One region of the Arthrobacter oryzae genome, then DNA from elsewhere that is predicted to be linked to it. Evidence: riboswitches for the same ligand, from Rfam matches in the RefSeq annotation. Region 1 holds a riboswitch; each other region holds the start of a gene.
The links. Region 1 has a riboswitch for cyclic di-AMP ahead of Q8Z05_RS11235 (hypothetical protein). Riboswitches for the same ligand answer to the same signal wherever they lie in the genome.
Positions count from the first base shown of each region.

Region 2: linked by a shared signal. The riboswitch ahead of Q8Z05_RS11950 (C40 family peptidase) and the one ahead of Q8Z05_RS11235 (hypothetical protein) in region 1 are both predicted to bind cyclic di-AMP.
Region 3: linked by a shared signal. The riboswitch ahead of Q8Z05_RS19835 (NlpC/P60 family protein) and the one ahead of Q8Z05_RS11235 (hypothetical protein) in region 1 are both predicted to bind cyclic di-AMP.

Region 1 covers NZ_CP132204.1:2,429,613-2,432,879, forward strand. Annotated here, with positions in the region: gene Q8Z05_RS11225 (DUF7793 family protein) at 1-121, shown strand, start outside; gene Q8Z05_RS11230 (glycosyltransferase) at 144-1,049, opposite strand; gene Q8Z05_RS11235 (hypothetical protein) at 1,177-1,965, opposite strand; cyclic di-AMP (ydaO/yuaA leader) riboswitch at 1,965-2,142, opposite strand; gene Q8Z05_RS11240 (HAMP domain-containing sensor histidine kinase) at 2,290-3,267, opposite strand, start outside.
Region 2 covers NZ_CP132204.1:2,590,422-2,593,688, forward strand. Annotated here, with positions in the region: gene Q8Z05_RS11940 (metal-dependent transcriptional regulator) at 1-383, shown strand, start outside; cyclic di-AMP (ydaO/yuaA leader) riboswitch at 525-737, shown strand; gene Q8Z05_RS11945 (M23 family metallopeptidase) at 741-1,565, shown strand; cyclic di-AMP (ydaO/yuaA leader) riboswitch at 1,714-1,872, shown strand; gene Q8Z05_RS11950 (C40 family peptidase) at 1,943-2,617, shown strand; gene Q8Z05_RS11955 (NlpC/P60 family protein) at 2,772-3,267, shown strand, end outside.
Region 3 covers NZ_CP132204.1:4,314,167-4,317,433, reverse strand. Annotated here, with positions in the region: gene Q8Z05_RS19840 (polysaccharide deacetylase family protein) at 1-1,300, opposite strand, end outside; cyclic di-AMP (ydaO/yuaA leader) riboswitch at 1,538-1,727, shown strand; gene Q8Z05_RS19835 (NlpC/P60 family protein) at 1,731-2,501, shown strand; gene Q8Z05_RS19830 (hypothetical protein) at 2,618-3,208, opposite strand.

The DNA.
Region 1 (3,267 bases):
CGGAGCATCCCCGGTGGACCGCACAATCGCCAACTTCTTCCTCGGTATTCACGCTCCTGCGGCTCCGACGCGGTACTTCACCTGTGCGAAGGAAGCCATGGGTTGGCTTAAGGAGGCTTAGGCGCTAAAACCAGCGATGGTGTTCACCGGGCCAGTCCCGAGCGAAGCGCTGCTACGGGAATGCGGCCGCCGGCCAGGTTCCGGGTGAGGCGGACGATGCCGCGCAGGTCGGCGAGGGCCGTCTGCACGAGATCCACGCCGGCGTCGGCAGCGCTTGCCCAGTCCACAGGGACCTCGTGCACACGGAGTCCGCATCGTTCGGCAAGGACAAGGAGTTCGGTGTCGAAGAACCACTCATCGTCCGCAGTGTAGGGAAGAATGTGCCGGCCAAGATCTGCGCGGATGGCCTTGAAACCGCATTGCGCATCGCTGAAACGTGCTCCCATCAGCACATACAGGAGAAGGTTGTAGCTGCGGGAAATGAACGCCCGCCAGCGTCCGCGGACCACCCGGGACGTCCGCGCCAGCCGGGTTCCAGCCGCCACATCCGAATGTCCGGAAAGCAGCGGAGCCACCAGCGGAGCGAGCGCGGCGAGGTCGGTGGAAAGATTCACGTCCATGTAGGCCAGCACGGGGGAAGGCGAGTCCAGCCACACAGTGCGCAGGGCGTTTCCCCGGCCCCTGGCGGACAGCCGGACAACCGCGACTTCACGGAGTTCCCGAGCCACACGCTCGGCGGCTTGGAGGGTGCCGTCGGTGCTGGCATTGTCCGCCACGGTAATCCGGAAGGGGTACGGAAAAGTGGCGAGCAGGTAGGCGTGCAGCCGCCTCAACGACGGCTCCACATCCTGTTGCTCGTTGAACACCGGGATGACCACATCCAGGACCGGGATGTCGGTTCCTGCTGCTGCCATGGCCCGTGTGTCAACAGGGGAACGGCGGATGGATCCCGGTCCGGGAAGCATCGGTGCCCTTTCGTGCGAGGCATCGACGGCGGCCCGCGGGTGCGGGCGCGGCAGGGTTCCCGTGGCCTGGTGTGTGAGCGTCATGGTTCAACAATGGGGCCGCTGCATTTGAAGGATTTAGGCCAAAGCTGTGCACCTGCTGTGGAGTTGCCGGAGGCCCCGAATCCGCATGGATTCGAGGCCTCCGGTAAAACGGGACAAGCCGGCTGGCTTAGTACCAGTTGTTGGCGTAGTGGAAGTTCAGGGCATCGCAGGGGGAACCGTACCGTTCCTTAACGTAGTTCAGGCCCCAGTTGATCTGCGTGCGGAAGTTGGTGCGGTAGTCCGCTCCGGCACTGGCCATCTTTTCGGCCGGCAGGGACTGGACAACGCCGTACGCGCCGCTGCTGGGATTGGTCGCCGTGGTCTTCCAGTCGGATTCCTTGGTCCACAGCGTGACCAGGCACTGCATCTGGTCGGCAGCCCAGCCGTAGCTTCCGAGCTGCGAAGCGGCATATGCCTGGGCCGCCGCGGGGTCGTCAACTGCAACGGGCGGTGCAGGGGCAGGGGCAGGCGCGGGTTCGGGAGCCGGTGCAGGGGCAGGCGCAGGTGCGGCTGCCTCCGGTGCGGCCTCAGGAGCCTCCTGCTCTGCCGTCTTTTCCTCTGACGATTGCGGAGTCACGCTGACGGAGGCCGGGGCTGGCATGGCGGATACCAGGATTTTTTCGAATGCGAGCTTCGACTCGATATCGGCCGAGGTTGATGCGCTTTCAGCACCTGAGGCCGATGTTGAGGGCGCTGTGGGCTCGGAAGCCTGGCCGGCGGCGCCGACACCAATCAGCACGGCGCAGGCCGTGGCCACTACTGCGGCCCGGCGGCCGGACCCCTGCAGGCCGGCGGTGAACCGGGACGGCGGGGATGCCTTGGTAGCCGGTTCGGCGCGGTGGCGTGACCGTGCCGCAGGCGCTGCAGCGTTGGCGGAGTTTGTATCAGGGCATACTTCTGGCGTGGATTCAGTCATGGTTGCCTCTCGATGCCGGCGGAGTTAGCTGTCGGGTTCGGATGAGGTCACACCCGGCCGCACGGAACTTCACGTGTCGGCTTCACCCCAAGGGCTGCTGCTGCAGCATGCCCGGAGACCTGGGTCCCCCGCCTCTGCCTGATCATGAGGAAATCCGGGTAGCGGCAGAGTTTGGCGTCCATCCGGATATGCGGCCCGAACGATGGCCGCACCCTAAAAACCGTACAGGAGATCGGCGCTTAAGTCACATTTCGGTAACGAGGATCACGTGTGCGGCGCGTTGACTTGCGCTGGAACTGACTGCGCAGCGCTGCCGGCGCGGGGCTAGGCTGCCGCAGGTTCGCCAGGGAGGCGCAACGCGAATTCCGTACGGCCCGGGCGGGAGTTCACCTCCACGGTGCCGCCGTGTGCCTCCACGATCGACTGCACAATCGACAGTCCAAGTCCGCTGGTTCCCTCGGCGGCCGCGGCCCCGCCAACACCAGGTGCCGATGCGGCTCCGGCCGGGCTGGTGCGCGCGGCGTCCGCCCGGGCAAACCTGGCGAAGACCCGGTCCACGAATTCCGGCGGGATCCCCGCCCCGTTATCCGTCACGGTCAGCACGGCACTGCCGTCGGCCGACCTCATCACCCCGGTGACCACCGTGGTTCCAGGGTCCGTGTGCTTGCGGGCGTTGGATAGGAGGTTGGCCAGCACCTGATGCAGCTGTTTGGCGTCCCCGCGGACCACCACGGGCTCATCGGGCAGTTCGAGCTGCCAGATGCGGTCCGGTGCCATGACCTTCTCGTCGCTGACAGTTTCCACCGCCAGCTGCGTCAGGTCCACATCGCTGATCTTGAGCGGCTGGCCTTCATCCAGCCGGGCCAGGAGCAGGAGGTCCTCCACCAGTGTGGTCATCCGTTCGGACTGGCTCTGCACCCTGGCGAGGGACTTCTTGCCGTCCGGGGTGAAGTCCTCGGTCATCCGCATGAGTTCCGTGTAGCCGCGGATGGCGGTGAGCGGCGTGCGCAGTTCGTGCGATGCGTCGGCCACGAACTGGCGCACCTTGGTCTCGCTCTGCTGCCGTGCCTCCAGGGCTTTGGCGACGTTGTCCAGCATGAGGTTCAGCGCGTGGCCCACGCTGCCCACTTCAGTTCCGGGATGGGCGTTCGACGGCGGCACGCGCACCGCAAGTGCCACCTCGCCGGCGTCGAGCGGCAGCTGGGAAACCTGCGTGGCCACTTCGGACAGCTGTTCGAGCGGTTTCATGGTCCGGCGGATCAGCACCGTTCCTGCCATGCCGATCAGGACCAGCCCGCCGAG
Region 2 (3,267 bases), 160 kb from region 1:
AACACGTCATGAGCGAACGGGTGGAACGGCGCATCTTCGAACTCCTGGACCACCCCACGGTTTCCCCCTACGGCAATCCCATTCCCGGGCTGGCTGCGCTTGGCGGCGAACCGTCGCCCGCGTTCACCGACGGCGTGGTGAACCTCCTTGACGCCATGACCGGGTACGGGGCCGACTCGCGCGTCACCGTGAGCAGGCTGGCCGAACCCATCCAGGTTGAACCCGAGCTGCTCGTCCAGCTTGATGAAGGCGGGATCCGGCCGGGGGCGTCCCTCGCCCTGGAACGCGTGGGGGAGTACATCTCGGTGCGTGTACCCGAGATCGAGGGGGCCCTTGAGCTGCCGCCCGAAGTCGCGGCCCACGTATTTGTTACGGTCAGCTGACCGCGCACCTCGTAGGACCACCTACAACTGCCTGAGACGCAGATAACGGAATTATTACCGCGCTGATTAATCACCTATAGTTGTGGACTAGCGCCGATACTAAAGCGTTACCTGATCCGAAGCCGAGCTCTGCCAGCGGATCAGCGTACGAAACACCTCCTGGCAGAGGCGGGGGAACCACAACCGGCCGTTGAAAAACGGCCTTGGGGTGAAGTCCGTCAGCGGCAAGCCATCTCCGACGAAGGATTCCTTAGGGATACCCCTGTGTCGGATGCCTTGCAGTGGCGGACCGGGTCTTTGATCTCTCTGACCCGAATCCGACAGCTAACTTCGCAGGCTATCCAGAGAGGATAATTTTTGACCACGCAGACCGTCAGGGGCCGCCGCAGGGCGACCGGTCCCGCTTCGGAGTACCCAGTGGCCGAAGCCGTTATGACGGTCAGGCCGCGCGATGCGCATCGTGATGCACGCCGGCGCCGCAGCCTGTTCAGCCAGGTAACGGCCTTCGCTTCGGCGAGCGGTGTGGGCCAGAAGGCGGGCATTGCCCTCGCGGCCACCGGGCTCGTCCTCACTGTGACCGTCCCGTCCACCGGCCCCGCGATGTCCACAGCGGACACGGGGAACGCTGCCGCCGCTGCGTCAGCTGCGCCACAGCCGGAAGTGTCCGCTGCTGCAGGTGCCAAAATCGACTTCAACCGCACGTACGTTGCCACCAAGGGTGATCCGGACGGCAAGCTCAAGCAGCTACTGAGCGCGCAGTCGGCAGGGACCATCACCCGTGCGGCCTCCGCCGGCAGCCTCGGTGCTCCGTTGGAACAAATGATTTCGGCCTCACCGTTCGGCTTCCGGGTCAGCCCCATCACGGGCGGCGCCGGTGAGTTCCACCGCGGCCAGGACTATGCCGCCCAGTGCGGTACGAGCGTCCTCGCTGCCGCCAGCGGAACAGTGACCTTCTCGGGCTGGCACCCCTATGGCGGCGGAAACCGCGTGGTGATTGATCACGGCAACGGCCTGGAAACCACGTACAACCACCTTTCGTCCTCCAACGTCCAGGTGGGGCAGAAAGTGGGCCGTGGCGACCTCGTGGCGCTCAGCGGGACCACCGGCGCCTCCACCGGCTGCCACCTCCATTTCGAGGTCATGGTCAACGGCGAAGTCGTCGACCCCACCGGCTGGCTCTGATCCAAGCGATGGACCGCTCTCGCATTCCTGTGACATGCCGTGACCTGAATGTGACATTCGTTATTAATTCCTGTACCGTTTAGAGCACGCCAACTTTTCCGAAGTTGGCGCTCTTGAGTGGATTGCCTAACTCTGCCACCGCTCAAGGTCCGTTCGCATGACATCGTCTGGCAGAGGCGGGGGAACCAATTTTGGTCTTCGCAAGAAGACCTTGGGGTTAAGTCGCAACGCTTCCCAGGAAGCCGAGCGGCCGGGTGACTCCCATCCGAATCCGACAGCTCACCTCGTAGGCATTGGGAGAGGCTACCTTCGTGTCTACACGTCACAATTCTGCGCGCCACCGTGCGCAAACGGTTCGAACGAACCCGTTGAACTCCGTGTCCCGGGCTGTTACTGCCAACGCCGGAACCGTAGGTCGCCAGGCGGCTGTCATTGCAGCCGCGTCCGGATTGATCCTCAGCGTTGGAATGCCGGCGAACGCCGCCGACACCAACCTGGGTGTTTCCGCTTCCACGGAGTCCGGCTCACAGTCGGCCCAGCTGACCGTCACCGCGGAACCGACAGCGACTGTTTCCTTCGAGCGTCCGGCAGTGACCACGAAGGCAGCGCCCAAGGTTGAAACCGTCCGGGCACAGTCCACCGGTACAGATGCCAGCGAAACGTCCACTGAGGCCGACGCAGAAGGCAAGGCAGGCAAGCTTGCCGACGCCGCTTCGTCTGCAGCAGCATCGGGCCTCGCTGCCATCGCCTACACCGGCATTGGCAGTGCCTACGTCTGGGGCGGCACCACTCCCAGCGGCTGGGACTGCTCAGGCTTCACCCAGTGGGTCTACGCCCAGGCCGGCATCAGCATCCCCCGCACCAACGCATGGACTGCCATGACGCCCACCGCCACCCCGGCGCCGGGCGATCTTGTCATGCAAAACGGCGGCGCACACGTTGGCATCTACGTCGGCAACGGCATGATGATCAGCGCGTTGAACCCGTCGCAGGGCACCCTCCTGCACGCTGTGTCCGCCACGGGCACGTCCGCGTACTACACCATGCGCTAAATCACACTGCGCTAAAACACGTGCTTCCCTTCAGTGAAGCGCGCGTCCTTCGCTAAAAACCCTGTTCGGGCCGTTCCGGCTTACCCCCAAGATGCCGGAGCGTCCAAAAGCCGCGGCCTGCCATGCAGTCTGAGGAAAACGAAAGAGAGAAATAATGACTACTCGTGCCATCGCACGGCACCGCGCCGAGGTTACCAAAACCAACTCGCTTGCTGTCATTGCCAAGGCTGTCGGCGACAACGCCGGCGGCATGGGCCGTCAGGCTGCGGTTATCGCTGCTGCTTCCGGCCTGGTCCTGACGAGCGGTATCGCAGCCAACGCTGCCGACACCAATGTTCAGCGCGAAGCAACCTCTGCTTCCACCTTGGAAGTCCAGTCTTCCGCTCCCGCCAACATCTCGGCTGCATCCAGCATCGCCATCTCCTTCGAGAAGCCCGCTGTATCCACCTCCCCGGCTCCGGTCGTTGAAGAGCCCAAGCCCGTTGTTGAGGTCCAGGAAGCTGCTCCCGAGGCCGCTCCGGCAGCCACCGTTGAAACCACCGTCGCAGCTCCGGCCGCCCCCGCGCCGGCTGCTCCGGCCGCTGCCAGCGGTAACGGCGCCTCGATCGCAGCTGCTGCTTACGCCCAGCTCGGCGTTGCCCAGGACTGCA
Region 3 (3,267 bases), 1.9 Mb from region 1:
GGTAAATAAAGGCCGCGACCTGGTCCCGGTTGACGGCCACTGTTGGCCTGAAGGTCCTGGTGCCGTTGGCTTCGGCCCAGCCGTTGGTGATTCCCTGGGAGGCGAGCCACAGGATCTCCTTGTAGAAGGGGGTCTCCGGCGTGACATCCGCAAACGGGGAACCTGCCGGCGTATAGGCAGGGCTCCCGGCCAGCCGATAGAAGAACGCCGCCATCATGTCTCTGCTGGCGGCAACTCCGGGACGGAACGTGCGGGTACCGTCACTTTCGTACCAGCCGTTGCTGATTCCCTGGTTGGCCATCCAGCTGACCTCTGTGTAGAGCTGCGAGCCGGGCGGGACGTCAACGAAAGAGATTGGCGACGGCGAGGGTGAGGGGGATGGGGATGGGGACGGTGAGGGGGATGGAGACGGGGACGGTGACGGCGGCGGCGGGGACGTCACGGGGGACTGGCCCATGGCTTGCGCCACTGTCCGGACCGACGTCGTACCGTTTGCCGTACGCGCAGCCAGCCACGTGACGAAGGATTCGAACACAGCCGGACTGATGGACAGGGACGGGTCCGTGCCGTTGGCAATTTCGTGGAAGGTTAGCTGCAGCCAGCCGCCCGTGGTCTCCGCGTTGGTGACCGTGTTTTGCAGGTCTGCCAGGCTCCAGGTGCTGGCCACCTGGTCCGGCGCCCTGGTCACCATGGGATTCTGCGGAGGCAGCGTTTCCGCAACGGGGCAGGAGGCGCAGCTGGCCGGGGACCGCAGGTCGCCGAGGCCCCTGGAACTGGTGTATCCGCAGTCGCGGACGGCTGATTGGGCGGTCGCATTCTCCGCCGCAAACGGATACGCAAAGCTGGTGACGTTGAAGCCCCAATCTTGCAACGTCGATTTGCTGTTACACGCCTCCGCGCGGGCGGCTGCAGCGCTGAGTGTTGTCATATCCGGGTGGGTCACGCTGTGGCCCGCGATCTCGTTGCCGTCGGCGGCGAAGGCCTGCAGGTTCGCCTGGGTGAGGAATCCGGACGAACCGATGAAGGAGGTAGTGATAAAGAACGTCCCCACCAGCCCGTGGGCTTTCAGGACCTGCTCGGCGGCGAGCTGGCTGCCGAGGCCGTCGTCGAATGTCAGGCTGACAATGGTTGGTTCCGCAGCCCGTGACGTGCCGGCCACACCCACCACGGTACCCGCGGCGAGCAGGAGCGCGCCCAGGACCGCCGTCCAGCGCCGGCCGCGCCAGCCTCCGGGAGAGGCTTCCGGGGGATCAGCCACATGGCGCGGATAATTGCGGACAGGGCGATTCGACCAACGCATGATGCCTCCAAGCGTGTGAGTCCCCCCGCAAGAACATGCACGTAGACTACGCCTCACCGCACCCGGGGAAAACACTCGACTTTGACGGACGGAACACCCGAGTACACCGCCGCTGCCTGCAGGGGCGGCCGGGCGCCGCGCCGGGCTGTGCTGTTACCTGAATGTGACATGCGGTGCGCCGCCCGCGTACGGTGGAACGGTGCCTGTTGTCCCAGATACCGGCACTCCCGGGCGGATTGCCTAACCCTGCCGCAGCCCGGGATCCAATCGAAAACCATTCGGCAGGGACGGGGAAACCACTTTTGACCTGACTTTGTGCAGGTCTTCGGGGTGAAGCCGCACGCTTCCGCAACGCGGAATGCCACTGCGGCCGGGTGTCTCCCATCCGAATCCGACAGCTAACCTCGCAGGCATCGGGAGAGGTCACTTCATGTCTTCACGCAATCTGCCCGACCATCACCGGTCCACCGCGCCCGCCGGGCGCCCGGGGTCCACACCTGCCGGAGGGAGGATCCGCGCGGGACGCCGGGCTGCGGTCCTGGCGGCCGCTTCGGGCCTGGTCCTTTCCGGCACCGGGGCTGCCCAGGCGGCCGATGCCCCCGCGGAACGAGACACCGCTCCGGCCTCCGCCCTGGATGCCACGGCCCAGGTGGGCGCCCCGCTCAGCGCTGACTCGCATGTCAGGATCAGCTTCGAGCGGCCTGATGTCAGCACCACGCCCGCTCCGGTGGAGGCGCCGGTCGAAGAGGCCGCTCCGGTGGAGGTGGCTGCTCCGGCGGAGGCCACTCCCGCGCCGGCCGCCCCGGCCCCTGCTGCGCCAGCGGTTTCCGTCCAGGTCCAGGCGGCGGCACCCGCCCCTGCGCCGGCGCCTGCTGCCGGCGGTGTCAATGCCGCCATGGTTTCCGCTGCGTACGCGCAGCTGGGAATCACCCAGGACTGCACCGCAATGGTGGAAAAGGCCCTCGGCTCAGCGGGCATTCCCGTGGGCGACCTGGCCCCGATGCAGTTCATGAACTACGGCTCGGTAGTGGGCGAACCGCAGCCCGGCGACATGGTGGTGCAATCCGGCCATGTGGGCATTTACATTGGCGACGGCCAGGTGATCAGCGGCGGAATGAACGGCGTCAACGCCACGGTCAAGCACCCGCTGTCCTGGCTCACGGCCACCGGCGGCGTGACGTTCGTCCGCGCCGGAGCCTAGCCTTCAGGCCCTGCCGGTCGGCCGGCGATCAGCTGCCTTGGGGGCAGCAGGTCGCCGGCCTTCCGCGTGGCCGCCGGCTCGCTGTGAAGCTGCCCGGCGCTTCACGGCAGGTTGCCTCACGGCGGGGATATGGCGAGCTGAGCCGTGCTCTCGCCTTGTACGAATTTGATGCGAAGGAGGGCTTCGCGCGTATCCGCCGGAAGAATGAAGCGTACGTCGCCCGATTTGCTTGAATCGCCTGCCACGAGCTCGTTCAGGCCGGAATCGGGGGAATGGCTGATTCCGTCCGCATTCAGCCTGAACGTAGAGTCCCAGAAGTTGATGTCATACCGGCCGTGGTTGGTGCACCTGAGTGCCACCGTCAGCGCGACCTGGCCGGAGACGTCGGGACGCACGCCGGCTCCGAGAATCTCATACTCGACGTCGCCCGCCCTGAACTTCCGCTCGGCCGGCAAGGCTACCGTCCATCCTGCACCGTCGCCGGTGGCGGATGGGACGCCGGTCGGCCGGACGGTGCTGCCCGGCTGTGCTGCGCCCGCAGTAGTTGAGGAAGCGCTCGCCGTCGAAGCGGCGGGCCGGCCGGCGTCGAACAATCCGAGTTGCCCCAGCCCAAGCAGCAGCCCCGTGACAGCTGTAATCACGGCCGCGGCGGCAGTCAGCAGACCGGGCAGCGTAGCCCACCAGCTGGTGGGTTTCTCATCCGCCATAGCAGTTCCCCCTCAGTCCCAGGGGCAGGGACATCAGTACTCTTCCCATATTCCTGCCA